One region of the Cellulomonas sp. ATA003 genome, then DNA from elsewhere that is predicted to be linked to it. Evidence: riboswitches for the same ligand, from Rfam matches in the RefSeq annotation. Region 1 holds a riboswitch; each other region holds the start of a gene.
What was found. A riboswitch is a leader RNA that binds a small molecule or an ion and turns the genes downstream of it on or off. The one in region 1 is predicted to bind cyclic di-GMP.
Positions count from the first base shown of each region.

Region 2: linked by a shared signal. The riboswitch ahead of REH70_RS11365 (hypothetical protein) and the one ahead of REH70_RS15615 (PKD domain-containing protein) in region 1 are both predicted to bind cyclic di-GMP.
Region 3: linked by a shared signal. The riboswitch ahead of REH70_RS17890 (hypothetical protein) and the one ahead of REH70_RS15615 (PKD domain-containing protein) in region 1 are both predicted to bind cyclic di-GMP.

Region 1 covers NZ_CP133990.1:3,133,227-3,143,617, reverse strand. The annotation lists gene REH70_RS15655 (glycosyltransferase) at 197-1,096, shown strand; partial or broken gene REH70_RS15650 (glycosyltransferase family 2 protein) at 1,107-1,955, opposite strand; gene REH70_RS15645 (lipopolysaccharide biosynthesis protein) at 2,019-3,491, opposite strand; gene REH70_RS15640 (Coenzyme F420 hydrogenase/dehydrogenase, beta subunit C-terminal domain) at 3,488-4,708, opposite strand; gene REH70_RS15635 (polysaccharide pyruvyl transferase family protein) at 4,708-5,166, opposite strand; partial or broken gene REH70_RS15630 (polysaccharide pyruvyl transferase family protein) at 5,271-5,576, opposite strand; gene REH70_RS15625 (hypothetical protein) at 6,023-6,298, opposite strand; gene REH70_RS15620 (hypothetical protein) at 6,353-6,532, shown strand; gene REH70_RS15615 (PKD domain-containing protein) at 6,737-7,840, opposite strand; cyclic di-GMP riboswitch class I at 8,149-8,223, opposite strand; partial or broken gene REH70_RS15610 (DUF1972 domain-containing protein) at 8,464-9,611, shown strand; gene REH70_RS15605 (CDP-alcohol phosphatidyltransferase family protein) at 9,670-10,391, shown strand, end outside.
Region 2 covers NZ_CP133990.1:2,287,287-2,297,677, forward strand. The annotation lists gene REH70_RS11355 (DNA topoisomerase IV subunit B) at 381-2,507, opposite strand; gene REH70_RS11360 (hypothetical protein) at 2,650-2,907, shown strand; gene REH70_RS11365 (hypothetical protein) at 3,071-3,271, opposite strand; cyclic di-GMP riboswitch class I at 3,289-3,363, opposite strand; gene REH70_RS11370 (hypothetical protein) at 3,668-3,916, shown strand; gene REH70_RS11375 (RNA polymerase sigma factor) at 4,072-5,658, opposite strand; gene REH70_RS11380 (DUF4192 family protein) at 5,787-7,496, opposite strand; gene REH70_RS11385 (polyprenyl synthetase family protein) at 7,814-8,923, shown strand; gene REH70_RS11390 (Rv2175c family DNA-binding protein) at 8,977-9,393, opposite strand; gene REH70_RS11395 (LysM peptidoglycan-binding domain-containing protein) at 9,570-10,391, shown strand, end outside.
Region 3 covers NZ_CP133990.1:3,604,784-3,615,174, forward strand. The annotation lists gene REH70_RS17860 (2-C-methyl-D-erythritol 4-phosphate cytidylyltransferase) at 1-685, opposite strand, end outside; gene REH70_RS17865 (lipopolysaccharide biosynthesis protein) at 924-2,351, shown strand; gene REH70_RS17870 (glycosyltransferase) at 2,413-3,429, shown strand; gene REH70_RS17875 (hypothetical protein) at 3,416-3,625, shown strand; gene REH70_RS17880 (ATP-dependent DNA ligase) at 3,692-4,759, shown strand; gene REH70_RS17885 (alpha/beta fold hydrolase) at 4,777-5,604, shown strand; cyclic di-GMP riboswitch class I at 5,712-5,786, shown strand; gene REH70_RS17890 (hypothetical protein) at 6,035-7,081, shown strand; gene REH70_RS17895 (hypothetical protein) at 7,480-8,667, shown strand; partial or broken gene REH70_RS20930 (glycosyltransferase family 2 protein) at 8,664-8,966, shown strand; gene REH70_RS17900 (hypothetical protein) at 9,062-9,604, shown strand; gene REH70_RS17905 (hypothetical protein) at 9,671-10,391, opposite strand, start outside.

The sequences.
Region 1 (10,391 bases):
GCCCGCCGCAGCTCCGGCGCGGCCGCGGTGCTGAATCAGGAGGCGGTGCCGGGAGGAGCGTCGCTGGCCGTCGTTGTGAGACATATCACGTCACCGTCGCCCGGTGACAGGCGACGGTTCTCCCGACGCGCCGAGGGGCTGGGGCCGCCGGTGGCGCTCGGCGGCGCTCCGCGGCGGCGCCTGTAGGGTCAGGGCTATGCCTGGAGCACTGTCCGAGTCGGATCGCTTCCCGGGGGTCTCCACGGTGTTCGTGGTCGTGCCTGCGCACGACGAGGAGCGGGTGGTGCAGCGCGGCGTCCGTGCGCTCCTGGCGGACCCGTCGTCCGATGCGCACGTGCTGGTCGTGGCGAACGGCTGCACGGATGCCACGGCAGAACGGGTCCGCGAGCTGCGCGATCCTCGGGTCAGCGTGCTCGAGCTGGCGGAGGGTGGCAAGGCACGCGCGGTGCGGGCGGGTCTCAGCCGGAGCGGGACGGCCCAGGTTGTCGCCGTCGTCGATGCAGACGTGGTGCTTGACGACCGTGTGCTGCCGGGGCTCGTGCACGCCCTGGCGGGTGACGAGCCGCGGATCGCGGCACCGTCGCTCGCGCTGGAGCTCGACGGCTGTTCCCCGCTGGTACGTCGCTACTACCGGGCGTGGGGGCGCGAGCCGCACGTGCGCACGGACGACATCGGCGCCCGCGGCATATACGCGGTCAACCGCGCAGGCCTGGAGCGGGTCGCGAGCATGCCGGACGTGATCGCCGACGACGGCTGGGCTCGAGCTCGCTTCGCGCCGCACGAACGGGTCGTGAGTGCCGGCACGTCTACCGTTCGTCCAGCGCAGACGCTCCGGGCCCAGGTCGCGCGGAGAGCGCGTGTGCTGGCCGGCAATCGGGAGCTCCGTGAGGTCCTGCCTCTGTCCGAGCGCCCGGCGCCGCGGGTCAGCACCGGGGTCGGTCCCCAGCGCACGTTCGGGGAGCGGCTGAGGGAGGACGGTGCCGGTGACACCGCGGCTTGGTACGCCGTCGAGGTCCCGGCGCGACTCCTCACTGCCTGGCGCCGCAAACGCGGCCGTTCGACACCGTGGGCGCGCGACACGACCACGCGACGGTAGGTCGCTGCGGTCATCGGCCGACGAGCAGGATCCGTATCCCCGCCATCGTGCCGCGGACGACCGGGACGACCGTGGTGAGCGGACGACGCAGCACAGCACGCCTCCCGTCGCGCAGGAGGACGCGGCGGGCGTAGGACGGGGTGGACCGCAACCACCCTCGCGCGTCTCGACGATCCACGTTGCGGCGAGCGAAGAGCAGACGGTTGCGGCAGTTGTAGTAGAGGTACAAGGGCGACTTGACCTGCCCCTGCGTGCCGCCGACCTGGTGCACGGCGTCGAGGTCGGCGCGGACCACGAGGCCTCCACCCAGCAGCTGGCACCGGTGGCTCAGCTCGATGTCCTCCCAGTACATGAAGTACTCCTCCGCCAAGCCGCCGAGGACCTGCCACAGGTCGACGGACAGCGCCAGACACGCCCCGCTCAGCCACGGCTGGTGGGTGGGGTCCAGCGGGCCACGGGTGCGAGTGGTCCCGCGCGCAAGGTCGAGGGTCCCCCGAGCGAAGCCCTCGGTGCCGTCGGCATGCCGGATACGCGGTGTCACCAGCGCATCGCGGACCACTTCGACGTGGCTCAGCAGGGCGCGGACCGTGGTCGGAGCGATCGTCACGTCCGGGTTGAGGAGCAGCAGGCTCTCGCAGCCGTGGTCGATCGCGTGTCGGGCGCCAGCGTTCATCCCGGCGGCGAAGCCGAGATTTGCCTGCGTCACCAGGTCCCAACCGTGCTGCGCAGCAAGGGCGGTGATCGACCGGCGTTCGGCGTGGGTGCTGAAATTGTCCACGACCACCACCCGGACGTCGCCACCCGCGTCTGCCATACCCGGCAGGTTCGTGCGGAGCAGCTGCGACGAAGCGTAGTTGACGACGACGACAGCGCCGCGGTCGGTCGTGGCGCTGTGCGACGCGGCGGGGAAACCCGTCCCGGCTCAGGCACGACGCGGCCGTCGGAGAGCTGCGCGACCGGCGTGGAGCAGCGTGCCCAGGTCGCGGCGCACCGGGGGCAGGAGGAGCAGCAGCGACGTCGCGGCCATCCCGGCGCAGACGCCGACGGCGAGCTGGAGCCAGCTGCCGTGGTCGGCCAGCGCATAGGTCGCTGCGGCGGTGGTCGCACCGGTCACGGCGCCCACGGCGAGGCATCGCCCCGCGCCGCGGTACAGGTCGGCAATCGGCAGGGTGGTGACCCGACCCAGCCACCACAGCGAAAGAGGCCAGGCGAGCATCGGGGCGAGCGCGTATCCGGCGGCGACCCCGAGCACGCCCCAGTTGCTCCCGATGAGCACGCAGGTGATCCGGATGGCGGCCGAGAGGAACGAGTAGTGGAGCAGCGGCCGCGTGAGCCCCCGGGAGAGGTACACCCAGTACCCCACGTAGGCCAGTGTCTGGAAGATGCCCGCAAGGGCGAGGAATCGCAGGATCGGTGCGACCGCCGACCACTCCCTACCTAGGAGGACGTCGACCAGCGGGTACGACACCCCGATGACGATCGCGAGCCCCACGGTCACCGGGTACGCCAGCACCAGCTGGCCGGTGCGCACGATCCCGTTGAACGACGGCGTCTCACCGGCTCGTGACAGCACCGGCAGGGCCACGGTCGTGCTAGGCGCCCGGACCTGGTTCAGCGGGTTCATCAGGAGTTGGAAGGCCCGGTTGTACAGGCCGAGCGGAGCCGCGCCGAAGCGGCTGCCGATGACGAGTGCGTCGACGTTGTTGGCCACGTACCCGACGAGCTGGGACCCCAGGAGGTTGCCGCCGAAGGTGTACAGGTGCCGCATCGGGACGTCGCGCGCGTACCGCAGCGGCATCCAGCGGCCGGCGATGACGACGGCGACCAGAGCGCAGGCGGCCTGCACGAGCTGTTGGGTCACGAGAGCCCAGTAGCCCGCCCCCAGGGATGCGAGGACGACCGCCGTGGCGAGGGCGAAGGCGGTGGCCAGGACGTCGATGCGCGCGACGACCCGGAACCGCATGGAACGGATGAGGTCGGCCCGGAACTGCGTCATCATGCCGTTGAGCACGAAGGTGAGGGACAGCAGCTGGGTGATCCTGACGAGCTCGGGCTCGTCGTAGAAGGCGGCGATCACACCGGAGAGCGCGAACCCCACGACAGCCAGTGCCGTCCCGATCGCGGTATTGGTCCAGAAGAGGTTCGACCGCTGCGAGCGGGACAGGTCCTTGCTCTGGATGGCTGCCGAGCTGAGTCCCGAGTCGCGCAGCGTCTCACCGATGCCGATCACGGCCAGGACCATCGCGATGAGGCCGTACTCACGCGGGCTCAGCAGGCGGGAGAGCACGATGACGCTCCCCATCTGCAGGGACATGCGTACGAGCAGCCCGGTGCCCGTGGACAGTGCCCCGCGGGCGGCCCGGCCTCCGAGCTCGCTCACCGCCGGGTCGCTCACGGGCGAGGTGTCCGGCGAGCGCGGACCCGCCGGAACGTGCCGCGGGCCGTGCGGAGGGACTCGCGGGCATGGTGGGCACCGAGCGGGAGCAGCCCGAACCGCGAGTAGCGCGGGATGCGCGCACCCGCCGCTCGGGCGCCCGTCAGCCGACCGAGGAGGGTCCGACGCCGTCTGCGCTGCGACGGCTGCACGGCGACCACGTCGTCGGCGGTGATGGGACGTACCGTCAGGACGCCTGCGGCGACGGCCCGCTGAACCACGTCGAGTCCCCGCTCGGTCCGCGCGACGAGAGCGCTGAAGCCGTCCGACTCGGTGAACAGGGGGTACCCGCGCTCGTCGCTGCGCCAGAAGTCGCCCGCGGTCAGGTCGCTGCTCTCGCCCAACCCGTCCGGGCAGATCTTGCAGCGCCACTGGACGGTCGGTCCGAGCGCCGCGCCCCAGGACTCGTCGTACGACGTGTCGGCCTGGCGCCCCTGCTCGGTGCGGGCGGTGAACCGCCCGGGCCACCCCCGTCCGCGGTACCAGAGGTCGCTGAGGGGCTCCGCCGCCGGGACGCCGAGCTCGGTCAGCAGGTCCTGCGTCGCGTGCTGCGACGGTGTGCCTGCGCAGAAGAACGACATGAGCAGCGGGGCGGTCGTGCCGTCGTGGTCCGCCAGGGCACGCAGCGCCGAGATCTCGCACGGCTTGCCCACCGTGGCGCCCGCCGGGTCAGAGGAGCCCTCCTGCGCGCAGACCGCCACGGGGGCGTAGCGCGATCCCGCGGAGCCGAGAGCCTCGGCGCGGCTGACGATGCGCACCGGCACGGTGCGTCGGGGCTCGTCCTGGGCGCGGGCTGCGCCCACGACCTGCGCGACCTCGCCGCTCTCCACCAGCCACGCGCTCAGCGCCGTTAGCACGCCGCCGCTACTGCCTCGCCTGCGGATCTCGGGGTCGGTCGCCGATGCCTCCCAGGCGCCCGCCACAGGTCCGAGCACGGGGTGGTACGGGATGCCGTCGTGGTGCTGTCCCCGCACCGTCATCCCGGGGCAGGCGGTCGCGAAGCGGCGTGCCGCACCGGCGGGTGCGGTGCCCGGCCGCTCGCGCACCGGGCGCATGAAGCCGTCCGCGGAGAGGCGCATCTCCAGACCGCGGTCGATCAGCGCGCAGGTCCCGCAGCCGCTGCAGTTGCCGGTGTCCACCACCCGCGCGACGAGGGTGTCGAGCGACTGCTCGGCCATCACAGCGCGCCGAGCGCCGCAACAGCCGGCTCGAGCAGCTCGTCCGCGCGGCCGACGACGTCGGCGACGTCCTGGCCGAGGTCGGCCGAGGCGAGCCGGAGGGCCGCACCCACCGGGTCGTCGGCGTGCCGCAGGTCGATGGTGTGGCGCCACCCCAGGTCCCGCAGCAGCGGGTCGAACTTGCGCGAGTACGCGAGCGGGATCGCCGGCGTCCCTGTCGACAGGGCGTTCAGGCAGGCGTGCATGCGCGATCCGATGACCAGTGCGGCTGAGCCGGTGACGTCACGGACGTCGTCGAGGGACGTCGGTATCACGACGTCCACCGACGGCGAGTCGAGCACCTGCGCGGCCTCGCGGACGGCAGGCACGTCGTTGTCGGCCACCGGCGAGTCCAGGACGTGGGCCAGAAGCGTGAGGTGCCGGCCGGACTCGAGCAGTCCGGCAGCGAGGTCGAGCACCGTGCGGCGGTACCGCGTGTGGTCGACGTGCGGGTTGGGCGACCACAGCAGGCCGGAGACGTTGAGGACCACGTCGCGGTGACGGGTGAGCGACGGCCGGGGAGCGCGAAGGCGACGTCCGTCGTCAGCACGTCGACGGGGTGCCCGAGACCGTCCGCGTAAGCGGCGCTGATCGAGTCGCGAGCCATGACGTGCGTCGCGCGCCGCATCGACCAGCGGGCCCATGCCCGTCCGCGACGCGTCGAGAAGGGCCCGATCGTCTGCGGGCCGAGGACCAGCGGCGTGCCCGCCTCGACGACGAGCTCGGCCAGCAGGCTCAGGTTCGTCAGTCGTCGCTGGCCGTAGATGTCGGTGAAGCTGTCACCGGCCCGCGTGTCGATCGCCAGGTCGAAGTCCGCGAGCCACCCCATCAGCGGCTCGCGCGGGTCGATCCGGGATCGGACCAGCCGGCGCCAGTCACCGACCGGCGTGGGGCTCGTCTTGCTCCCGTAGTGCAGGTGGACGATCTCGCTGCCGGGGTGTGCGCGTTCGACGAGTGCGGAGGTCCCCTGGGCGAGAGCCCGCACTCCGAGGTTGGACGAGTGATCGTCCGCCCACAGGATCAGTACTCGCACGCGGGGCTCCAAGGGGTAGGGCGCGCCGGCGGTCGGCGACGCGTCGCAGTCAGAGGGATCGAGTCAGTGTAAGGCGTGACCCAGACGCAGCCGGGGGCGCGGCAGCTTTTCGACCCGCCGTCACCCGTTCGCTCGCCAGGCGTCTGCCCGCTGCATTCTCCTCTCGCTCGGACGCGGAAAAGTCGTGCGGTGGCACGACATCGGCCGCGCCCACCGAGGGCGCGGCCGATGTCACGGGTGGGTCAGCGCTTGATCATCTTGATCGGGCGGGCGTCGGTGTAGAGGTTGCGGGCGAAGGCGATGGGTGAGGTGGCCGGGTAGAGGATGGCGCAGTTGAACTTGGTGGTGGTGCCGAAGGTGTTGTCGGTGATGGCGATGCCCTGGAGGGGGCCGCGGGTCTTCTCGGCGATGTTGAGGGTGCAGCCGCCGTTGTCTGCCCAGTTCTTGGTGTAGGCGAGGTTGGCGACGGGGGCGCGGTCCTGGGTGATCTGCAGGGCGGCGTTGGTGGCGTCGGTCATGGTGTTGCCGGTGAGGGTGATGTTGCGGCCGCCCTGGACCTGGACGTTGTCGTCGTGGCTGCCGTTGGGGTGCTGGGGGTCGTTGGTGAAGTGGAGGTTGTCGTGGAGCCAGGAGGACTCGACGGTGACGTTGTCTCCGGTGATGTGGATCTGGTCGATGACGTTGTGGATGTTGGAGCGCTTGACGGTGAAGTTCGCGCCGATGATGCCGTTGATGTGGGGGAGGGTGCGTAGCGAGGAGCTCGCTGTCCTGGAGGGTGAAGCGGTAGGCGCCGTGGTTGTTCATGACGAGGGCGGTGTTCGCGGTGACGGGTCGGCCGCGGATGATGGAGCGCTTGATGGTGACGTCGGGGGCCTTGATGGTGACCAGGCCACGGATGTCCATGGCGTCGATGACGGCGCCGGGGGTGGTGATGACGAGGTCGCCGTTGTGGATGGTCAGGGGGTGCCGGCGGGGACACCGGTGTTCGCCGGGCCGGGCTTGACCGCGCCGGGGAGCGAGACGACCGGCTCAGGAGCCCGGACGGTCACGGTCGACGAGGTGCTCTTCTGAGCACCCTTGTCGTCGTACACCGTGAGCTTCACGGTGTACGACCCCGCGGTGGAGTAGGTGTGGTTGGCCGTCGGGCCGCTGCCCGTGGTGCCGTCGCCGAAGCTCCACGCGTGGGAGACCACGCGGCCGTCGGCGTCGGTCGAGGTGCTCCCGTCGAGCACGGCGACCAGGCCGTCCGTCTTCGAGCTCAGGCGTGCGACCGGGGCCTCGTTCGGCTTGGTGACCGTCACGCTCGAGGTCTTGGTGCTGCGTGCACCCGCGTTGTCGGTCACGGCGAGGGTGACGGTGTAGGTGCCCGCGGAGGTGTACGTGTGTGTCGCCGTCGGCCCGGACGCCGTCGCGCCATCGCCGAAGCTCCACGCGTGGGAGGCGATGGAGCCGTCGACGTCCACGGAGGCTGAACCGTCGACGGCGGCGGTGAGATCGGCGACTGTGATGGCGACCGAAGGCGCGGGGGCAGCGTTCTGGACGGCCGGACGCGCGGCGACACGAGCGAAGCTGGCGGTCACGGGAGCGTTCGATGCGGACCCCGAGACGTACGTCGAGGTCGCGATGCCGCCGGGCTTCTGGAGGTTCGGGGTGGAGTCGGTGGCCGACACCTGCCACGCGGACGGCTCGGTCGTCCCGCGCTTCCATGCCTTCGCCCGCACGGTGGTCGGGGAGGTGCCCGTGACCTGGAGGCGGATGGACAGCTCGGTGCCCGCGGCGTAGGTGACCCCGGGGAGCGTCACGGCCTTGAGTGCGGTTTCGCCGCGCCCGGCGATCAGGGTGACCGACCCCGAGGGCTGCACCTTCAACCGTGCGCGGTAGTCCCCGGCCGATCCCACCCGGCGTCCCAGCACGGACACGTAGGTGCCACCGCCGGTGGCCTTCTTGTCCAGTGCGACATCCAGGGTCAGGTCGGTGTCGGTCGAGCTGTAGCCGTTGAGGTGTGCCCACCCCGTCTGGCCGGCCTTCCCGATCCGCTGGCGTCCGACGCCGGTCGACACGGAGTGGACCACGGAACCAGCGGTGGTCGTCCACGTGCCGCCTCGCTCGGCTGACCCCCAACCACGGGTGACCGACCGCGCGAAGCCGTCGGCCACCGGCGTGGTCGCCGCGGTAGTGGTGGCCGTCGTGGTGCTCGCCGCGAAGGCAGCGGATGCCGAGGCCGGAACCATGCCGGCACACACCACAGCGCCGGCGAGGACCGCAGTCACGAGCATGCCGCGGCGCCGGCGTCGTCCGGCGCTGTGCGGGGCGGTTGGGCTGTCGAACCTGTCGATGGGCAGCGATGAGCGCATGTCGATCTCCGTCATTCGGTGGCCTGGCGAACCGCGTGGGTTCCATGGCTTTGCGTCCCTGCCTCGCGACAGGTTTGCCTTTTTCGTGGACGCCACCTCATCGGCGGTGTGCTCGCGGTTCAAGAAATCTGCGCTGTGCTCCGTGTCACACGCGACCGATCGAGCGAAACCCTCAGTCAGCTGGGTCGAGGGGCGATCTGGGTGACATGGCGGACCAACGAGCCGCCGGCCATCCCTCGGACCATAGGGTTGACCGATCACGGGCGCCTGCCGCCCATGTCGATGTGACGGGGGACAGCGTGGACGAGAGCAGGAGCGCCGGATCGGCCATGCGCATCGCGATGGTCGGTACCCGCGGCGTGCCCGCCCGCTACGGAGGCTTCGAGACCTGCGTCGAGGAGGTCGGATCTCGCTTGGCCGAGCGTGGACACCACGTCGTCGTCTACTGCCGCGGCGGGGCCGGCGAGCTGAGCGAGCAGGAGTACCGCGGCATGTCGCTGGTCCACCTGCCTGCGATGCGCCGACGCTCACTCGAGACGTTGAGCCACACGGGCCTCTCTGTGGCTCATCTGGCGCGTCATCGCACCGACGCGGCGCTCGTGTTCAACTCCGCCAACGCCCCGTGGCTCCCGGTGCTCCTCGCTGCCCGGATCCCGGTGGCGACGCACGTGGACGGTCTGGAGTGGAAGCGGGCGAAATGGAGCGGAGCGGGTCAGCGCTACTACCGCCTCGCGGAGTCGTTGTCGGTGCGGTGGTCTGACGCGCTGATCGCGGACGCCGTCGGAATCCAGGACTACTACCGCACGGAGTTCGACGCCTCGACCGTGCTGCTGCGCTACGGGGCGCCCGTCGTCGACCACGGTCGGTCGGAGCGGCTGGACGAGCTGGGGCTCGAGCCGAACGGCTACCACCTCGCGGTCGCCCGATTCGAGCCGGAGAACCACGTCCGGGAGATCGTGGACGGGTACGTCCGGAGCCGCGCTGAGCTCCCGCTCGTCGTCGTCGGATCGGCGCCTTACTCGGACGAGTACACGCGGACGGTGCACGAGCTCGCCGACGGCCGAGTTCGGTTCCTGGGCGGGGTGTGGGACCAGGAGCTGCTCGACCAGCTCTACGCGGGGTCGCGGACCTACCTGCACGGGCACTCGGTGGGGGGACCAACCCGTCTCTGCTGAGGGCCATTGGGGCCGGTGCCGCAGTCGTCGCCTTTGACGTCGGGTTCAACCGCGAGGTGCTGGGCGAGCACGGGCGCTACTTCGGTCAGGCGTCTGACCTGCCCGCCCATCTCCAGGACGCGGAGTCCGACCCGGGCGGTGCAGGTGCTCGCGGAGAGGTGCTCCGGGAGCGGGCCCTGGAGTACGACTGGGACGACGTGGCGGACGGGTACGAGCGGCTGTGCCGAGCGCTGGTCGACGGCACTGCTTCGCACCCCGGCAGTCATCGCCGTCGGCGCGGAGGGGCGGCACCGACCGTCCGGGGCCGGGTGGCGACCACGTCCCCACCCAGCGGTTCGCGGCGGAGATCGGGGTGCAGCTGTGACGAGTACAGCCGGTCCGGACACCCCGGAGACCTACCTCTGCACCGTTCGTCGCCTGGCGGCGGCGCAGAAGCCGGCCGCGAGGAGTGCTCCTGCGTACTCGCGGTACGTGAACCGTCGCATCGGGCGCTATCTCGCGGCGTGGGCATTCCGCGCGGGACTGTCGCCGAACGCAGTGACGGGGATCAGCGCGCTGTTCACGTTCACCGGGGTGGCTCTCCTCATGGCGGTACCGCCGTCGTCGTGGAGCGGGGTGACCATCGCGCTCCTGCTGCTGGTGGGATACGCGTTCGACTCCGCCGACGGTCAGGTGTCGCGCCTGCGCGGTGGCGGCACGCCGGCAGGTGAATGGCTCGACCACATGGTGGATGCGGCGAAGGTGTCAGCGATGCCGCTCGCGGTGCTCGTCGGGTTCGCCCGGTTCGACGCCGCTCCCGAGGGCTGGCTGCTGGTGCCGCTCTCCTTCTCCGTCGTCTCCGCCGTGCTGTTCTTCGGGATGATCCTCACCGAGCAGTTGCGGCGACAGCACGGACAGCAGTCACTCGCCGTGGACGCGCCCGGCCGGCCGTCGTGGCTGCGTGCGCTCCTCGTCGCCCCGATGGACTACGGATTGCTGTGCCTGTCGTTTGTGCTCCTCGGCGCGACCGACGTCTTCATGGTCGTCTACACGGTCCTGTTCGCCGCGACCACCGCCTTCACGGTGCTGGCGAGCGTCAAGTG
Region 2 (10,391 bases), 850 kb from region 1:
GACCGTCCCGTAGGCCCGCAGGACGCCGTCGGCGTCGCGGCCACCGAGGGAGTCGCGGGCCATGTCCTTCCAGTCGCCGTCCCACTTCTCGCCGACCTCGTCGGGGTCCGTCCGGTACGGCGGCTGGTCGGCCTCCTCCATCGCGGCGATCAGGGCGTGCAGGTCCCCGGCGTCGGAGCGCTCGAGCGGCCGCCACCGCAGGCCCAGGTCGTCCGGCGGCTCGGTGAGGCTCGCCGGCGGCTGGGCACGCTCGGCGATCGGGCGCAGCACCGGGGCAGGCGGGGACTGGGTCGCAGTGTCGGTCATGCCCGGCACGCTATCGACCGTCCCCGCCGGGCCGCGAACCGAATTCCCGTCGCGGTCCCGGCGCCCCGGCGTGCTCAGACGTCGATGCGGCTCGAGTCCACCTGGTGCGCACCCGCGACGATGAAGTCCTTGCGCGGTGCGACGTCGGTCCCCATGAGCAGCTCGAAGACCTTCTCGGCGGCCTCGGCATGCTCCATGCGCACCCGCCGCAGCGTGCGGTGACGCGGGTCCATGGTCGTCTCCGCGAGCTGGTCGGCGTCCATCTCCCCCAGGCCCTTGTAGCGCTGGATGTCCTCCTTGTAGCGCCGGCCGGACCGCTCGAGCTTCTTCAACGTCGCGGTGAGCTCGGCCTCGGAGTACGTGTAGATGTACTCGTTCTTGCGCGACCCCGCGCCGATGACCTCGACCCGGTGCAGCGGGGGCACCGCGGCGTACACCCGCCCGGCGTCGACGAGCGGACGCATGTACCGGAAGAACAGCGTGAGCAGCAGCGTGCGGATGTGGGCGCCGTCGACGTCGGCGTCCGTCATCAGCACGATCTTCCCGTAGCGCGCGGCCTCGAGCTCGAACGACCGCCCCGACCCTGCGCCGATCACCTGGATGATCGCGGCGCACTCGGCGTTCTTCAGCATGTCCGTGATGGACGCCTTCTGGACGTTGAGGATCTTGCCGCGGATCGGCAGCAGCGCCTGGAAGTCCGAGCTGCGGGCCAGCTTGGCGGTCCCGAGCGCGCTGTCGCCCTCGACGATGAACAGCTCGCTGCGGCTGACGTCGGCGCTGCGGCAGTCCGCGAGCTTGGCGGGCAGGGACGACGACTCGAGCGCGTTCTTGCGCCGGGAGATCTCCTTCTGCTTGCGGGCGCTCATCCGCGCCCGCATCTCGGCGACCACCTTGTCCAGCAGCAGGCTCGCCTGCGCCTTCTCGTCCCGCTTGGTGGAGGTGAGCAGCCCCCCGAGCTCGGTGTCGACGACCTTGGCCACGATGCCCCGCACGGGCGCGGTCCCGAGGACCTCCTTGGTCTGGCCCTCGAACTGCGGCTCGGCGAGCCGGACGGTCAGCACGGCGGTCAGCCCGGCCAGGACGTCGTCCTTCTCGATGCGCTCGTTGTCCTTCGTGGACACCTTGAGCCGGCGCGCGTTCGCGTCGACCGCCTTGCGCACGGTGCGCAGCAGCCCGGCCTCGAAGCCCGCCAGGTGGGCCCCACCCTTCGGCGTCGCGATGACGTTGACGAACGTGCGCAGCTCGGTCTCGTACCCGGTGCCCCACCGCAGTGCGATGTCGACCTCGCACTCGCGGGTGACCTCGCGCGGGGTGAGGTGCCCGCGCTCGTCCAGCACGGGGACCGTCTCGGTGAACGAGCCCGTCCCGGTCAGCTTCCAGGTGTCGGTCACCGGTGCGTCCGGGGCGAGGAACTCCACGAAGTCGCGGGTCCCGCCGTGGTGGACGAAGGACTCCTCGTGCGGGCCGTCCGCACCGGGGGTGCCCGGCAGGCGGCGCTCGTCGCGCACGGTGATCGCCAACCCGGGGACGAGGAACGTCGTCTGGCGGGCGCGGGTGACGAGCTCGTCGTAGGAGAACACCGCGGTCTTGGGGAAGACCTGCCGGTCGGCCCAGTAGCGCACCCGGGTGCCGGTGCGCGCCTTGGGCACCTTGCCCACGACGGCGAGCTCGGAGTTGTCCACGAACGGCGTGAACGGGGCGTCGGGCCGGGGGCCGGCGACGCCGTCGTCGAACACCCCGGGCTCCCCGCGGTGGAAGGTCATCCGGTGCGTCCTGCCGCCACGGTCGACCTCGACGTCGAGACGGGCGGAGAGCGCGTTGACGACGCTCGAGCCCACGCCGTGCAGACCGCCGGAGGCGGCGTAGGAGCCGCCGCCGAACTTGCCGCCGGCGTGGAGCTTGGTGAACACGACCTCGACGCCGCTGAGGCCGGTCTTGGGCTCCGCGTCGACCGGGATCCCGCGGCCGTCGTCGCGGACCTCGACGGACTGGTCCTCGTGCAGGATCACGTCGATGATCGAGCAGTGCCCGGCGAGCGCCTCGTCGACGGAGTTGTCGATGATCTCCCACAGGCAGTGCATGAGCCCGCGGGAGTCGGTCGAGCCGATGTACATCCCGGGACGCTTGCGCACCGCCTCCAGGCCCTCGAGGACGGAGAGGTGCCGGGCGGTGTAGCTGGACTCAGCGGAGGCGGTCGACACGAGGCCCCAGCCTAATCGCTGGCGTCACCGCACCGTGGCGGGGCGGGCGCGGCGCGCCGGTCCGGGCGGTGGCGCCGGTCCGGCACAGGACCGGTCGGGTGGACCGGGCTTCGCGGTGAGCGAATACGGGGGTCCTGACGGCATGCTCACGGGCAGCGGGTGGTTACATGTTCTTGTGACTGCAACGACGACGACCGAACCCCTGACCGCGGCAGACCGTTGCGACCGCTGCAACGCCCAGGCCTATGTCCGCGTGGTGATGCCGAGCGGCGAGCTGCTGTTCTGCGCCCACCACGCCCGAGAGCACGCCCCGAAGTTCACGGCCCTGGCCACCCACGTCCAGGACGAGACCGACCGGCTCCTCGCGGAGCACGGCGCCGGCGCCGGGGCGGTCCGCTGACGCGGACCGGTAGCGGACGGGTCGACGACCCGCACCAGCCAGCACGACATGAGGGCCCGACCGGATGGTCGGGCCCTCATGTCGTTGTCGGGCCGACGTGTCGTGCGGCCCTCGTGTCGTGCAGGTCGGTCAGCGCAGGGGGACGGTGAGCGCCGGACCGGTCTCAGCGCACCTGTGCCGGCACGAAGCCGAGCAGGCCGCCCGACGCCGACGCGAACGTCTGCCGGCTGAGGAGCCGCTCGAGCGCGGAACCGGCCTCCGGTCGCTGCGGACCGGTCGGCGACATCGTCAGGTGCGCACCGCGCTCGCCTGCGGGGACGTCGCCCCGGGCCGCGTCGGTCCGCGGGAGGATGGGGTCGGACATGGGGTCTGCTCCTGTCGTTCGGTGGCCCGGCTGACCGTAGGGGTCCCGTGGCTTTGCGTCCCCGCCTCTCGACGGGTTTGCCCTTCTCGCTGACACCGCAGAACGTATCGCACGAATCGGGCATGTCCACCCCGTGCGGGGCCATTTCACCCGCTCGCCGAGGCGGGTCCGCGCCTCGGCGGGACCGTGCCGCCGGTCGCGCCCGTCGCGCCCGGTCACGGGCGCGACGGGCACGGGCGCACGGGCGCGCGGGCGCACGGGGGCCGCACGGCCGCACGGGGTATCCTCACGGCGGATTTCACCCGCGCGAACGGGTGCTGACATCCCCCGTTCACACCGGCGCGTGATAATGGCCATCGTGCCCGTCAGCCGACGCCGGCCGGAGAGGACTTCATCGTGGCGACGTACCTGTGCCTGGACGGACCGCTCGAGGGGCGCGCCCTGCGCTGGCGCCGACTCCCCCGGCGGGGCCGTCCGGTGACGGTGGCTCTGGTCGACGTCGGGCACGGCGTGCTCGAGGTCGAGTACCGCGTGCAGCGCCCGGCCGGCCGCTCGCGCCCCGGCGACCTCCGGTTCGTCCGCGCGCGCGACGCCTGGCACACCCCGCGGTGGCGCGCACGCACGCGGCGCCGTCTCGCGCTCTGACCGACGACCCCGGCCGGCCGCCCGTCCCGTGCGCGGGTGTCCCCGCCACGCCCGCACCGGCCCTCCCCGGCCCGGTACGCCACGAGACGACCGTGGGCCGCGCACCGGCCTCGGCTGAGGCGGTACGCGGCCCACGGCGACGTCGGCGTCCGGCGTCAGTCCAGGTAGTCCCGCAGGACCTGCGAGCGGCTCGGGTGCCGCAGCTTCGACATGGTCTTGGACTCGATCTGACGGATCCGCTCGCGCGTGACCCCGTAGACCTTCCCGATCTCGTCCAGGGTCTTCGGCTGGCCGTCCGTGAGGCCGAAGCGCATCGAGACGACGCCGGCCTCGCGCTCGGACAGCGTGTCGAGCACCTGGTGCAGCTGCTCCTGCAGGAGCGTGAAGCTCACGGCGTCGGCCGGGACGACGGCCTCGGAGTCCTCGATGAGGTCACCGAACTCGCTGTCCCCGTCCTCACCGAGCGGCGTGTGCAGCGAGATGGGCTCGCGGCCGTACTTCTGGACCTCGACGACCTTCTCGGGCGTCATGTCGAGCTCCTTGGCGAGCTCCTCGGGCGTGGGCTCCCGGCCCAGGTCCTGGAGCATCTGCCGCTGCACGCGCGCGAGCTTGTTGATGACCTCGACCATGTGCACCGGGATGCGGATGGTGCGCGCCTGGTCGGCCATGGCCCGGGTGATGGCCTGCCGGATCCACCAGGTGGCGTAGGTCGAGAACTTGTAGCCCTTGGTGTAGTCGAACTTCTCGACCGCACGGATCAGACCGAGGTTGCCTTCCTGGATCAGGTCCAGGAACAGCATCCCGCGGCCGGTGTAGCGCTTGGCGAGCGAGACGACGAGGCGGAGGTTCGCCTCGAGCAGGTGGTTCTTGGCCCGGCGTCCGTCACCGGCGATCCACTCGAGCTCGCGCCGCATCTTGGGCTCGAGCTTGGTGCCCGAGCTCAGCCGCTCCTCGGCGAACAGGCCGGCCTCGATCCGCTTGGCGAGATCGACCTCCTGCTCGGCGTTGAGGAGCGCGACCTTGCCGATCTGCTTGAGGTAGTCCTTGACCGGGTCCGCGGTGGCGCCGGCGGTGACCACCTGCTGGGCGGGGGCGTCGTCGTCGTCGGCGTCGGAGTAGACGAAGGCACCACCCTCCTCGGGCTCGTCGCCGGTCTTGCCGGCCGGGGCGCCCTCGGCGACGACGGCGTCGTCGGCCACCACGGCGGTGTCCTCGACGACGACGTCCTCGAGGTCACCAGAGGCGGCCTCGGGCTCGTCCTCGCTCGCCTTCTTCGCGGCGGCGGCCTTCGCTGCGGTCGCCTTGGCCGTCGTCCCCTTGGCGGCCGTGGTCTTCGCCGCGGCGGCCTTCGGGGCGGCTGCCCGCTTCGTCGCCGGCTTCGCCTCGGACGTGTCGTCGTCCGTGGCGGGGGCCGCCTTCTTGGCGGGTGCACGGCGCTTGGCCGGGGCGGGTGCGGGGGCGTCCGGGTCGACCGTCGCGCTGGTCCCCTTGCGGGCGGTGGTGGTCGCGGCGGCCACCTTGACGGTTGCGGTCACGGGCTCCGCGACGGTGACACCCGTGGCGGCCAGGCCCCGCAGCACGACCTTCAGCCGCTTGGCGTCATTGACCTGCGCGGACTCGCAGGCGACACGGAACGCCTCGGCGTCCACGGTGCCGTGCGTGCGTCCACGCGCCACGAGCTCCTGGAGTGCGGGGTGCTCGAACTCGCGCGGCAGTGCAGGATTCGGGGAGAGGGATGACACGAACAACCTTTCGGCAGCGCAGGCTCGGACGTCGAGCCCCGGGGTACGTCTTCATTGTACCGGCCAGGACCCTCGCGGCGGGTCGGCGTGCGCCTCGATCGGGGGCTTGAGCGCCGCGCGTGCGCTCCTTACTCCGACCTAACGACGGCGTCCGGGTCACCATTCCCGCTCGGCTTGACAGCGAGCACGGGGCACGGCGCGTCGAGGAGGATGCGCTGCGCGTTCACCCCGAGGATGAGCTTGCCGACCGGGCTGCGGCGGCGCAGGCCGATGACGATGAGGACGCCGGCGTTCTCCTCGGCCGCACTGATGAGGTCCTCGGCGACGTCCCGACCCTCGGAGACCTCCCGGATGTCGTACGGGACCCCGGTGCCGTCCAGGAGCGCCCGCAGGTCCTCCGTCTGCCGCGCCTGCTCGGCCGCCGCCCCGTCGGAGGCGGGCGCGACCCGCCCGCTCAGCACGACGAGGAGCCGCGTGGAGCGTCGCTCCGCCTCGGCGATCGCCGCATCGAGCGCGGCACGGCCCTCGCGTGTGGCCAGGTACCCGACGACGATGGTCATACGTCCTCCGCTGCGCTCGCACGGACGGCCCGCCGATGGGCCGCCGTCGCCCCGACCGTACCGGAGGCGGTGGACGACGTCAGCGCGGTGTCCGTCCCCGCGGGTGCGGACCCACCCCGGCGCGAGCCCCGCGGCGAGCGCGTCGCCGAGCAGGTGGGCGAGCCGGTACGACGGGTCGACGGCCAGCGCACGGTCGAGCAGGACCCCGGCCCGTGCCCCGTCACCGCTCCACCAGGCGAGCAGGCCGAGCAGCGTGAGCGCCGGCGCCCGGGACGGTCCGGCCGCATGGCTGACGACCAGCTCGAGGACCCGCGCGGCCGGCACGTGCAGATCGGGGTCGGGCGGCACGCCGTCGCGCGGGCTCACCACGGCACCGAGCACCTGGGCCACCTCGACGCCCACACCGCCCGGTCCTGCTGCCGACGGGTGCAGGGACCGTTCCGGCAGGTCGCCTGCCCCCGCGACCAGCGTGAGGAGCACGGCGTCGCGCACGGGCACGTCCGCCAGGACCGCCGCGAGGCGACCGAGCGCGGCGGCGTCCGGTCCGCGCCCACCCCGGCGCACCTCGTCGACCTCCTGGCGCCAGGCCAGCAGGCCGTCGCCGCGCCACCGTGCCACGGCCGCCGGGCCCTGCTCCTCGGCGACGACGCGCCGCGCGAGGCGGCGCGCCGCGGCGCGGGTGGCGTTGCGGCGCGCCGCCGCGGACGCGGGGACGTCCGGGACCAGCGCTTCACGGGAGTCGGCGACCATGGCGCCGGCGAGCACCATGTGGGCGCCCACCTCGGTCGACTCCAGGTCACGCAGCGGCCGGCCACCGGGCGGGCAGCAGTCCGCGTCCACGCAGTCCAGCGAGAGGTAGCCCGACGGTGCGACCACCCACACCGCGACGTCGCCGAGGAAGGCGGCAGCGGCAGCGCGGAACACCTGGACCGCGGTCGGCGTCTCCCCCGGCGCCTCGGCGGTCGCACCGTCGGACGACCGGACGTGCGAGCACGCCTCGGCGCCCACGGCCCGCGGGTCGTCGTCGGCGTACACCACGAGCACCGCGTTCGCCGCGCCGTCGCCGACGAGGTGCGTGACCAGCCGCCGCGCCAGCTGCGGGCCGAGGTCCGGGTCGGCGAGGTCGGCGAGGTCGACCCGGGCGATCAGGCCGACGCGTCCGCGCGGTGGCCTGAGGGCGACGGCGACCGCACTGCGCTCGGGTCGGAACCCGAGCTGGTAGGGAAGCAGTGCGAGCAGCTCGCGAGGCTCGCGGACCCGGATCGTGGTGGCGTCCATGGGCTACAGGCAACCGCGGCGTCGCACCACGACCGGCCGCCACCTGTCGCTGGTGTGGACACCCGCGCAGGCGCCCTGCCTGGGGGCGGGACACCGGCCCGAGCACCGGGCGGGTCACCGGGCACCACCGGGGTGCACCACCGGGCACACCACCGGCACACCACCGGCACACCACCGGCACGGGACCTCGGCGCCGCCCGTCCGTCGAGGAGGACCTCCCCGGCGCACGGGCGCGCGGACCGTCACGACGTGCGGACCGCGACCGTCGGCGGGCGGGTGCGGGCAACGGGAGGACCCGTGCTGCGTAGGCTGCCCGCGTGATCCGAACCGCCGCCGCCCTGGTCGACGTCGAGGAGGTCCGACCACGGGTCGACGCCCTCCTGGCCCAGTACGTGTCCGCCGAGCGGGTCGTCCTGACCACCCTGGGTCCGGACAGCGCCGTGCTCACCGACGCGGTGACCCAGATGCTCTCCGGCGGGAAGCGGCTGCGCGCGGCGTTCTGCTACTGGTCGTTCCGGGCGCACGGCGGCCGCAGCGGCACGCCGGAGGCGGACGCCGTCCTGCGCGTGGGTGCGGCCCTGGAGCTCTTCCAGGCGGCGGCCCTCTTCCACGACGACGTCATGGACGACTCCGACACCCGTCGCGGGCTGCCCGCGGCCCATCGCACCTTCGCGGCGCTGCACGAGCGCTCGGGGTGGTCGGGTAGCCACGACCGCTTCGGTGAGGCTGCCGCGATCCTGCTGGGGGACCTGACGCTGGTGGCGAGCGAGTCGCAGTTCAGCCGCGCGACCGCCGCGCTCGATCCGTCGGTCGCGTCCGCGGCCCGTGACGTCTTCGACCTCATGCGGACCGAGGTCACCGCCGGGCAGTACCTCGACGTCCTCGCGCAGGCGCTCCCCTGGGGCGAGGACCCCGCCTCGGACGAGGCCCGAGCCCGCGAGGTCATCCGGGCGAAGTCGGCCCGCTACAGCGTCGAGCACCCCATCGTGCTCGGGGCTGCTCTCGCCGGGGCCGACGCGGCACAACGTCGCGCCTGCAGCGCGTTCGGGCTCCCGCTCGGCGAGGCCTTCCAGCTGCGGGACGACCTCCTCGGCGTCTTCGGCGACCCCGCCGCGACCGGCAAGCCGGCCGGCGACGACGTCCGGGAGGGCAAGCGCACCGTCCTCGTCGCCCGCGCCATGGCCGCCGGGGACCAGGCGCAGCGTGCGCTCCTGCGGTCCCGGCTCGGGGTCCGCGACCTGCCCGACGACGACGTCGCCGCGGTCGCCCGGGTGATCCGCGACACCCGTGCGGACGCCCAGGTCGAGGCCCTCATCGCCGACCTCTCCGGTACGGCGTTCGGGGCGCTGGCGGCTGCGACCCTCACCGAGCCGGGCCGGTCGATGATCGCCGAGCTCGCGCACGCCGCGGTGGACCGGGCCGCCTGACCTCGCGCGCGGCGACGCCACGCGACGTCGTCGGCCGCGGACCGCCCGACGCCCTAGACCAGGGTCTGCGCGCGGCGGCGGACCTCGCTCTTGGAGCCGGCCCGCAGAGCGTCCATCGGGGTCCGCCCCAGGATCTCGTCGGGCGAGAACAGCCACTCGATCGACTCCGCGGCGTCGAAGCCTGCGTCGCCCAGCACCGTCAGCGTTCCGCGCAGGGACGTCAGGACCGCCCACTGCGACTCACCGGCGCCGACCGGCGACGTCGGCGCGGCCGGGTTCGCGAGGTGCACCGGGACGAGGAAGTCGGCCGGTACCGACAGCACGGTCGGGTCGCCGCGGCGGACCGCGACGATGCGGCCGTCCTGGAGCAGGCGTCGGACCTTGCCCACGTCGATGCCGAGGCGGTCGGAGACGTCCGGCAGGGTCAGCCAGTCGCGGACGAGAGCGTCGAGGTCTGCGGTGTCGGTCACGAGCGCCAGCGTACGCACGCGGCGCGCGGGCCTGCGTGCGGGTGAACTACACCGTCGCAATTACCCGGCCCGGCTTTTCACCGGTGCACGGCTCGACTACGTTCAGCGAGTCACAGCAGTCACATCGGTCCCTGCTGCCCCAAGAGCACCATCTCTCCCACTCCCCTGAGGTCCACATGACGCAGCCCGCCCCCGTCCGCCCGGACGCGACCCCGCCCTCGGCCGACCGGCCGACCGCCACGGAGCCGTCGGTCCGCGGACGGTCGGTCCGTCGGCGCGTCACCACGGGCACGGGCGCCACCCTCGCCCTCGCGGTCGCCTCGGTGACCGGCGCGGCGACCGCGCACGCCGACGAGCAGTACACCGTGCGCGCCGGTGACACCGTCTCCCACATCGCGCTGCGGTCGGGGACGTCGGTCGGGGCGATCGCCCGGGCGAACAGCCTGCCCAGCGCCGGCGCCATCCGGATCGGCCAGACGCTGACCATCCCGTCCGCCACGGCCCCCGCGGCGGCTCCCGCCCCGGCCGCACCTGCCGCCACCGGCACCTACACCGTCAGGTCGGGTGACACGGTCTCGGGCATCGCCGCCCAGCACCGCACCACCGTCGCCGCGGTCGTCGCCGCCAACGGGCTCGACGCCCGCGCCCTCATCCGCATCGGCCAGCGCCTGACGATCCCCGGCGCAGCCGGCGCCACCGCGCCGGCCCCGGCTCCCGCCCCGGCCGCACCTGCCGCCACCGGCACCTACACCGTCAGGTCCGGTGACACGGTCTCGGGCATCGCCGCCCAGCACCGCACCACCGTCGCCGCGGTCGTCGCCGCCAACGGGCTCGACGCCCGCGCCCTCATCCGCATCGGCCAGCGCCTGACGATCCCCGGCGCAGCCGGCGCCACCGCGCCGGCCCCGGCTCCCGCCCCGGCCGCACCTGCCGCCACCGGCACCTACACCGTCAGGTCCGGTGACACGGTCTCGGGCATCGCCGCCCAGCACCGCACC
Region 3 (10,391 bases), 470 kb from region 1:
GGTGGTCCGCATGTCCCGGCTGTACATGCGGACGAACGGCGACTCCGGCTCTGGGGGACCTGTCCCCGGATGTCGATCCCGAACACCTCCCGGGCGAGACGCTCGTGCGTGATCGGGGGATTGCCATGTTGAGGGACGCGATGCCCGCGTCGAGAGCCACGGTGATGTCCGCCCACAGCCGCGAGAGGTCGTAATACTGGAAGACGCCGTCCGGCCGGATGTGCTCGACGCGATGGCGGTTCGCCAGGTCGAACACGAGCCCCTTCTTCATGCCTGCCCCGTACAGCTGAGGCAGCCGCACGATAAGCGTGTCGAAGCGCTCACTCACGAGCTGCTCGAGCCGGAGGCGGTTGCGGCCGTACGGCGTCAGCTCGTCGGGAGGAAGCTCTGCGTCCTCGTCTGGGGACGTCCCGCCCGCGTAAACGCACACGGTGGAGATCAGGACCACCCTGCGGGCACGCACGGTCCCCAGCGTCCGGGCGATGTGCTCCAGCTCCGCCATGTCGGCGTCCGGTTGCTTATTGATCCGGTATGAGTCGGCGCGGCCGGCCGCGCTCACGACGACGTCGTACTCCCGGCCGGTGATGTCACCAAGGTTGGTCGAGTTGTACAGACCGTCGAACTCGTGACGCAGCCGGAGGTTCGTCCCGACGAAGCCGGTGTGACCGATCAGCGCGCTCGTCATGCCGCTCACCTCCCCTTTCGTCGGAGGTCCGAGGGTAGCGTCACCCGTCGGACGTCCCGTCCCGTGCTCGCTGACAACCGGATGTCGGCTGCGCTCGCGCAGCGGACGATCGCCGTCCGGCGGCCCTGTTTCTCCACCGCGGTGCGGGCAACTACCCTCGATGGGCGCGCCCGGCGTGCGCACCCCGGTGTCGCCGCAGGTCGCAGCCGCCGGAGCCTGACCAAGGTGAGGAGACCCGGTGACGCCCGAGGCGGACGACGACAGCCCGGCACAGCCAAGTTCACTCCGGCAGCAGGCGGTAAGCGGCGTCGTCTGGACCACGCTCGAGAAGTGGTCGGTGCGCCTGAGCACGCTCGTGGGCTTCATCATCCTCGGCAACCTGCTCACGCCACTGCAGTTCGGCGTCGTGGCGCTCGCTACGACTTTCATCAGCTTCCTCACCACGGTCGCAGACGGCGGCTTTGCGTCGTACCTGCTGCAGAAGCAGCGGCTGACCCCCGCGGTCACGAACACGGCGTTCTACCTGACGTCGGCGCTCGCGCTCATGCTCGCGCTCGTCGTCGCGGCCCTCGCCGGCCCCGCCAGCGGCTGGCTCGATACTCCTCAGCTCCGCGAGGTGCTGCCAGCGCTCGCCGTGGCCCTTTTGATCGCTGGCGTCTCCACCGTGCCTGCAGTCCTTCTAGCTCGCGATCTACGATTCAAAGAGTTGGCTCTGCGGCAGATCCTCGCAGCCCTCCTGTCCGTTGCCGCCGCCATCGGGCTGGCGCTGGCAGGTGCGGGGGTGTGGGCGCTGGTCGGCCAGACACTCGTCCGTGGGGTGGTGTCGTTCGCGGCTCTGTGGTGGGCCAGCGACTTCAGGCCACGTTTGACGTTCGACCGGAGTGAGATCCGTCCGATGGTCGCGTACGGCAGCAAGTCGCTGCTCGTGCTGCTTGCGCCCCAAGCTCGCACGCAGGGCGAGGTGTTCATCATCGGAGCGCTCGTCAACGCGGTCGCCGTCGGCTACTGGACGGTCGCCGGCCGGCTGGTGAACGTCGTCGTCGATGTGATCTCGTCCGTCGTTGGCTCCGTGGCGCACCCAGTGTTTGCGCGGCTGCAGGAGGCGCCCGAGCGGCTCGGCCGAGCACTCGCGACCGCGCGCGCCCTCAGCGCGCTCGTGCTCGTGCCGTCGCTCGTGGCACTCGCCCTGGTGAGCGAGGACGTGGTGCCGGCGGTGTTCGGTGACCAGTGGGCGCCGACCACGACCGTCGCCTCCGTGCTCGCCCTGTCTGCTCTCCTGCAGGCGGTCACGGACTTCGACCGGTCCGTCCTCCTCGCGACCGGGCACCCGGGTGCCGAGCTGAAGGTCGTCCTCATCTTCGTCGTGGTACACCTCGGTGTCGTGTTCGTCTTCCATAGTGACCTGGAGGTCCTGGCCGCAGCCATCGGCGCCACTGTGGCGCTGAGCGTCCCGGTGCGCATGCTCGTCGTGCGTCACCTACTGGGCGTCCCCTCCGCGCAGCCACTGGGACGGCCTGCGTGTTCCTCGCCGGCGGTGTGGCCGCCGGAGCCGTCGTCGGCGCCCAGGCGCTGCTCGAGCTCGACGGCGTGGCGTACGTCGCACTCGCGCTCGGGCTCGGTGGTGTCGTCTACACGCTCACGGCCCTGGTCGTGGCACGCTCCGTAGTGCTCGAGGCCGTCCGCATGGGGCGCGACATCCTGGCGCGGCGTACCCGCGTGGTCGCCTCGTGAGCACTGCAGACGGCGTGCGCCCCGTACGAGCCGAGGACGCGACGCAGAGCGTCAGGGTCCTGGCCGTCGACCGCCGCCTCTACGAGGACGGGGCGACCCGGGTCTTTGTCCGGCTGGTCGCCCGGTGGCAGCAGACGTCGGCACGCGTGGTGCTTTACCTCCTCCAGCGGCCGGCCGGTGCAGGTGTGACCCCGCCCGTCGGCGTGCGGCCGGTCTACCCGACGGCGACGCGTGAGCTGCGCCTGCGGTGGGCGCTGGTCTTGGGCTTCGTCCGCATGCTGGGGCACGCGCGACGGGCCGACGTGGTCATCGCGGGACGGGAAATCGGCTTCGGCCTGCTGCTCGCGCGGATCGCCACCCGGATAGTGCGGCGACCGTTCGTCGTGCTCGTCCAGTCCGACCCCGGTGCCGCCATGGAGCAGTACGAGAGCCGACGGCTGCACGGGTTGCTGCGGTGGTCAATTACGTCCGCCGACCAGGTCGTCTGCGTCTCGCCGGGCCTTGTCCCGTCGGTCGAGTACCTCGGGGTCCGCGCGGACCGGGTCTCGGTGGCGCTGAACGGGATCGACGTTGACGCCGTGACCACGGCCGCCCGCGCCGGCGTCCCGGCACTCGCTGCGGGCGAGGGTCCCCTGGTCGTCGCCGTGGGTCGCCTCACGCAGCAGAAGGGCTTCGACGTCCTCGTCGAGGCCCATGCCCGGGTGCTCGCCGCCGGCCTTCCGCACCGCCTCGTTATCCTGGGTGAAGGAGAGGAGCGTGCTGCACTAGAAGCCCTCGCGGCCGACCTCGGCGTGGCCGGCAGCGTGCACCTGCCCGGGTTCGTCGACAACCCGGTCGCCGTGATGGCGGCAGCCGACCTGTATTGCCTCCCGAGCCGGTGGGAGGGGTCACCCTCACGCTGGCCGAGGCCATGGTGGTCGGGGCGCCCACCATCGCGGCCGACTGCGTGTCCGGTCCGCGGCACCTTCTGGACGGGGGCGGTACGGGGACCTCGTGCCGGTGGACGACGTTGACGCGCTGGCGGACGCTGTCGCGGCGCACCTGCGGGCCCCAGGACGGCTGCGGGCCGCGATGCTCGAGGGTCAGGTGTGGGCTCGCGCCCATCTCGACGACAGCCGCACCGCGCAGGAGACGATGGGCGTCCTGACACAGGTGGCGCACGACCGTGGAGGGCGCGCGGCGCGGCTACGGTCCGGTCGACGCGGCTGAGCCGCCGCCCTATCCCCACCCGGGACAGGGTGGCTGCTGCACGCCCTGACGATCACACTGGGCGCCATGGACCTGCCAGTGATGCCCCCCGTCGCGCCGATGCTCGCCAAGTCGGTCGGGGCCATCCCGCCCGGCCAGGTCTACGAGCCCAAGTGGGACGGGTTCCGCGCCATCGTCTTCCGGGACGGCGACGAGGTGGAGATCGGCAGCCGCAACACCAAGCCGATCACGCGCTACTTCCCCGAGGTCGTCGACGCCGCGCTGGCGCAGCTGCCGGAGCGGTGCGTCGTCGACGGCGAGGTGGTCGTGGCCAACACCGCGGCGACCGGCCTGGACTTCGAGGCGCTGCTGCAGCGGATACACCCGGCGAAGTCCCGGGTGCAGCTCCTCGCCCTGGAGACGCCGGCCGTCCTCGTCGTGTTCGACCTGCTCGCGCTGGGCGACGAGGACCTCACGGCCCGCCCGTACACCGAGCGGCGCGCGCTCCTCGAGCAGCACGTCCCCGGCGGGGGACCCGGTGTCTACCTCACGCCCGCCACCGACGACCTCGAGGTCGCCCAGCGGTGGTTCGAGGTGTTCGAGGGTGCGGGCCTGGACGGCGTGGTCGCCAAGCGGGGGGACCTCACCTACCAGCCCGACAAGCGCGTGATGACGAAGATCAAGCACGAGCGCACGGTGGACTGCGTGGTCGCCGGCTACCGGACCCACAAGTCCGCCGACGACGCCGTCGGCTCGCTGCTCCTCGGCCTGTACGACGACGACGGCACGCTCGCCTCGGTCGGCGTCACCAGCGCCTTCACCATGGCTCGCCGCGCCGAGCTGTTCGCCGAGCTGCAGCCCTGGGTGACCGACGCGGCCGACCACCCGTGGACCGCGGCCGCGCAGGCGAGCGGCACCCGCACCCCGCGCGAGGCCGAGACCAGCCGGTGGAACAGCGGCAAGGACCTGAGCTTCACGCCGCTGCGTCCCGAACGCGTGGTCGAGGTCAAGTACGACCACATGGAGGGCGCTCGCTTCCGCCACACCGCCCAGTTCGTGCGGTGGCGCCCGGACCGCGACCCGGAGAGCTGCACCTACGCCCAGCTCGACGTGCCGGTGCGGTTCGACCTCGCGGACGTGCTCTCCGGCGGCTGACGGCCCACGATGGCGTCGTGGACACCTTCCGCCGCTCCGGTCTGACCTTCGACGTCCGCGACTCGGGCCCCGCCGACGGGCCCGTCGTCGTCTGCCTGCACGGCTTCCCCCAGGACGCCGGCGCCTACGACGCGCTGACGCCCCTGCTCACCGCCGAGGGCCTGCGGGTGCTCGCCCCGGACCAGCGGGGCTACTCTCCCGGCGCCCGGCCCGCGGGGCGCTCGCCGTACACGCTGCGCGAGACGGTCGACGACGTCGTCGCGCTGCTGGACGCCGCCGGGGTCGAGCGGGCGCACGTCGTCGGGCACGACTGGGGAGGCGCGGTCGCGTGGGCCTTCGCCGGCCGCCGCGCGGACCGGACGGCGTCGCTCACGGCGCTGTCGACCCCGCACCCGGCCGCCGCGGTCCACAGCCTGACGCGCAGCACCCAGGCGCTCCGCTCCTGGTACATGGCCGGCTTCCAGCTCCCGCGGCTGCCGGAGCGCCTCCTGCTCGCCGACGACGGTGCCCGGCTACGGCGTGCGCTCGTGACGTCCGGGCTCGAGGAGTCGCGAGCCGACCACTACACGCGTCGCATGCTCGAGCCGGGCGCCCTCACCGCCGCCCTGGCCTGGTACCGGGCCATCCCGCTGGGCCGCGGGTTCTCCGCGGGCGTCATCCGGGTCCCCACGACGCTCGTGCACGGACGGCGGGACCCGTTCTTCTCCCCCACCGCCGTCCGGGCGACCGGTCGCTACGTGCGGGGCCCGTTCCGCTCCGTCGGCGTCGACATCGGCCACTGGGTGCCCGAGCAGGTGCCCGAGCGGGTGGCCGAGGTGGTGCTGAGCGCCGTCCGGCGCGGGTAGCGGCCGGCCGACGAATAGGGCAGTCCGGTCGTCCGCGCAAGCAGCCCGGCCGACGGATCACCCGTTCGCCACTCAAGTTCACCCGATGCAGGCCGATGGGCTCTGTGTCCACGAAGGGGCAGACCCGTCGCGAGGCGGGGACGCAAAGCCATGGGACCCGCGGGGTCAGCCGGGCCACCGAACGACACTGGAGAACACTGTGCACCGAACTCACCATGCCCCCAGGGCGTCGAACCTCCGCACGCCGCTCGCGCGTCGCGTTGCTGCTGCCGTCGCCACGCTCGCCGTCACCGGCTCATTCATTGGAGGAGCAACGGCCGCGCAGGCCGCGCCGGCGGGGTCGCCGGTCGGCAATCTCGACCGGGTCACTCCGGTCACCGGTGGGCTCGAGGTCTTCGGCTGGGCCGCTGACCGCAACACGACCAAGCCGGTGACCGTCAAGGTCGCCGTCGCCGGCAGCACCCGCACCCTGACCACCGACGTCGCCCGCGCGGATGTCCCCCGCGCCTACCCCGATCTCGGCCCGCGCACCGGCTACAAGACGGTGGTGCCGCTACCCAAGGGCAGCCACGAGGTTTGCGTCACCGTGGTCAACGTCGGCCCTGGGGCGGACCGCACCTTCGCCTGCCGCACCGCCACCGTCACGTCCGGCACCGCGACCCCGGCACCCAAGCCGGCCCCGGCCCCCACCCCCACACCGGCCGTGTCGAGCTCGTCACGCACGCTGACGTGGGCCCCGCCGAAGCTCACCAACCCGACAACGATCACCGTCTCGAACACCAACCGCGACCTGATCCTCAAGGCCGGCCAGGACTACATCGTCAAGATGCCCAGCACCCCGCTCGAAGCCAAGGGCGGTCTGATCATCGGCGGCGGCCGCAACGTCGTCCTGATCGGCGGCGAGATCAAGATCAGCAAGAACAGCACCCACGGCAACGACGTCCGCGGCCTGTACCTCAAGGGGCAGTCCGGCACGATCCACGTCGAAGGCCTCAAGATCACCGGTGCCGCGCTGGCCGAAGGCATCAACCTCGACCAGCGCAACGGCGCCACCGTCCAGCTCCAGAACATCCGCGTCGACACCGTCCACGGCTCCGGCAGCGGCTTCCACGCCGACGTACTCCAGACCTGGGCCGGCCCCAAGGTCCTGCGCGTCGACGGCCTGACCGGCTACACCACATACCAGGGCTTCTTCCTCACCCCCCAGCAGTACGGGCCGCTGCCCGACCTGATGGACTTGCGGAACGTCAACCTTGTCGGCCAGGCCGGAAGCAAGTACCTCGCCTGGCGTGACGGCGGTGCCTGGCCGTTGAAGCTGCAGAACGTCTGGGCATCGACTTCCCAGATCAGCGTTCCGCGTACGCAATTCCTGCGCGGCGATTGGGCCAACGCTCAGTCGGGAGTGCCGACGAGTGGCGACATCGTGCCGTCCAGCATGGCTGGCACGCGCTACGCATCGCCGGGGTACACCGGCTGATCTTCGGCCAGGTGTCGCATAGGGCCCGCCGGCTGGGTGCGGTCACGAGGGAGGAGGCGGCGGTGCACTACTGCCCCTTCTCCCTCCGGCTCATCGTTCTCCCGTACCGTCGACCTCGAGCACAAATCACCCGCGGCTTACCCATTCAGCCCTTGCGCGAGTTCACTAGGTGAGGTATGTCACTTCGCTTGCTGGGCCGCAGGCTGTGCCCCTACGGTGTCACGAGTCCACAGGACACGCGGACCTGCACGACAGGGACGTGACGCCACGGGCCGTGCGTTCGCAGCAGGCCACCGAACGACACGGAGAACCACGTGCACCCCAGACGCTCGAGTCATGCCCGTAGCGGCCGACCGACTGCGCTGCCCGGGCTAGCCCGCCGCCTAGCCGTCGCCGCTGTGGCCGGTGCACTTCTCGTTACCGCGACTGCACCCGCGCAGGCCGCGCCGGCGGGGTCGCCGGTCGGCAATCTCGACCGGGTCACTCCGGTCACCGGTGGGCTCGAGGTCTTCGGCTGGGCCGCTGACCGCAACACGACCAAGCCGGTGACCGTCAAGGTCGCCGTCGCCGGCAGCACCCGCACCCTGACCACCGACGTCGCCCGCGCGGATGTCCCCCGCGCCTACCCCGATCTCGGCCCGCGCACCGGCTACAAGACGGTGGTGCCGCTACCCAAGGGCAGCCACGAGGTTTGCGTCACCGTGGTCAACGTCGGCCCTGGGGCGGACCGCACCTTCGCCTGCCGCACCGCCACCGTCACGTCCGGCACCGCGACCCCGGCACCCAAGCCGGCCCCGGCCCCCACCCCCACACCGGCCGTGTCGAGCTCGTCACGCACGCTGACGTGGGCCCCGCCGAAGCTCACCAACCCGACAACGATCACCGTCTCGAACACCAACCGCGACCTGATCCTCAAGGCCGGCCAGGACTACATCGTCAAGATGCCCAGCACCCCGCTCGAAGCCAAGGGCGGTCTGATCATCGGCGGCGGCCGCAACGTCGTCCTGATCGGCGGCGAGATCAAGATCAGCAAGAACAGCACCCACGGCAACGACGTCCGCGGCCTGTACCTCAAGGGGCAGTCCGGCACGATCCACGTCGAAGGCCTCAAGATCACCGGTGCCGCGCTGGCCGAAGGCATCAACCTCGACCAGCGCAACGGCGCCACCGTCCAGCTCCAGAACATCCGCGTCGACACCGTCCACGGCTCCGGCAGCGGCTTCCACGCCGACGTACTCCAGACCTGGGCCGGCCCCAAGGTCCTGCGCGTCGACGGCCTGACCGGCTACACCACATACCAGGGCTTCTTCCTCACCCCCCAGCAGTACGGGCCGCTGCCCGACCTGATGGACTTGCGGAACGTCAACCTTGTCGGCCAGGCCGGAAGCAAGTACCTCGCCTGGCGGAGCGGTACGTGGCCACTGACGACACAGAACGTCTGGGCATCGACGTCCCAGGGCAACGTCGCGCGCAGCCAGTTCTTGCGCGGCACATGGGACGGTGTCCAGTCCGGCAAGCCCGCTTCTGGAGACGTTGTGCCGTCTGACGTGGCGGGAACGAAGTACACGTCTCCGGGCTACAAGTGAGCGGCCCTCTGATCTCGGTCGTCATCCCCTCGTACCGTCGGCACGAGCGCCTGCCATCGCTCATCGAGGCCTACGTGGCGCAGTCCGCCGACCAGGTCGTCGTCGTGCTGGACGGCCCCCACCCCGGCGCCCGCGCCCAGCTGGAGGCGTTGGGTGTCTCAGAGCTGACGGTGCTCGAGCTCGCGACGAACTCGGGACTCGCGCTAGCCCGGATCGAAGGCCTCAAGGCCGTGACCGGCGACGTCGTCCTCATGGCCGACGACGATGTCATGCCAGGACCGGGCGTCGTCGACGCTCACCGGCGCTTTCACGCCGGGACACAGCGGGGGTGCTGCTTGGGTATATGCCCGTCGCGCAGCCTCCCGCGTGGGGCCGGGACGACGCACCCAGCCGCTTGTACGCCCGGGAGTACGACGGGGCGACCCGCCGATGGGAATCTGATCCGAGCACACTGCCTGCGGGCTTGTGGGGCGGGGCGGCGAGCATCAACGCCGCCCTGTACCGGGAAGCTGAGACGCTACGTCCCTCGATCCGCCTCGACTACAGCGAAGACCTCGACCTCGGCCTCCGGCTCGCCCAGCTGGGTGCAACTGCTCGCTTCGATCGCACAGTGGTGAGCAGCCATCTTCACCGCCGGGGATGGCACGCATTCGTCCGTGAGTCGCTCGCACGTGGGCGGTCGACGGCAGCTCTGGAACATCGCTGGTCCGACCAACCCGAGCTGATCCCGCGCCACGTACTCGCCTTGGTCGCCGGTCCCGCGCCGCTCGTTCGGCTGGCAGCTGTGGCCGCCCGCTTCCCGCAAGCTCTCACCACGGCGCCTCTCGGGGTCGCGTATCGCGCCGCGGGACTGCTCAATGCGAACCGCGTCCAGGAAATCGCCTGCCGACTCGTGCGACAGATGCTCGCTGTGCGCGCCTACCGCACCGCCCGCTGAGGCTTACGACCGCCGAGGCGGTCTAACCGTGACACGCCCTGGCACAGCGCCGGCTTCGCCCGCCGCTCACGCGTCACGGCCCCGCCGGGCGACTCGACGTCGGCCCATGGCGAACATCTGCACCCGTGCCGCCTTGCCCGCCAGCTCGCCGATCGACTTCGCCCCACGATCCATGGCTCGGACGGGTCGTGAGGCGCGTGCACGGACGCCAGCGGGCCATGTACCGCGCCGTCGCAGCCGTGGACTCCGGGCTCGCAAGCTCGCCAACACTTCCCGACCAGAGAGGCCCTCTGCGATCGCGTAGTGCAGCTCGTCGTCCTCCTCGAAGGGGAAGTCGCCCCATGCCCGCACCTCGGCGGCCGTTGGAAGAAGCCAGAACGTCCGAAGCGCAGACCAGGTCGCCGCTCGCACATCCACGTACGGGTCGAGCAGCCCCAAAGTGGGCGCAAGCTCGTCGCAGAACACGTCGATACCGTGCCGCACAGCCTCCAGCCCCCATTCGAGAGCATGAGCCGGTCCGGCGTCGCCGCGGATCGGCCGAACGACGTTGCCATCACGCTCGTAGCCGCCCACACGGCCGTGCGTAGGTGCCGCAAACATCTCCAACGCCACCCAGTCGTCAACGAACCGCGTGCCGGCGCCGGTGCCACGCCACTCGTCGTACATGTAGCCACGCGGGTCACGCCCCTCGGCATCGTGCTGGGGCTTCGTCAGACCGAAGTAGCACTCGACCGCTGGAGGCTGACCACCGCATCGCTCGAGCACGGCAGTGAGTAGACGGCCCACC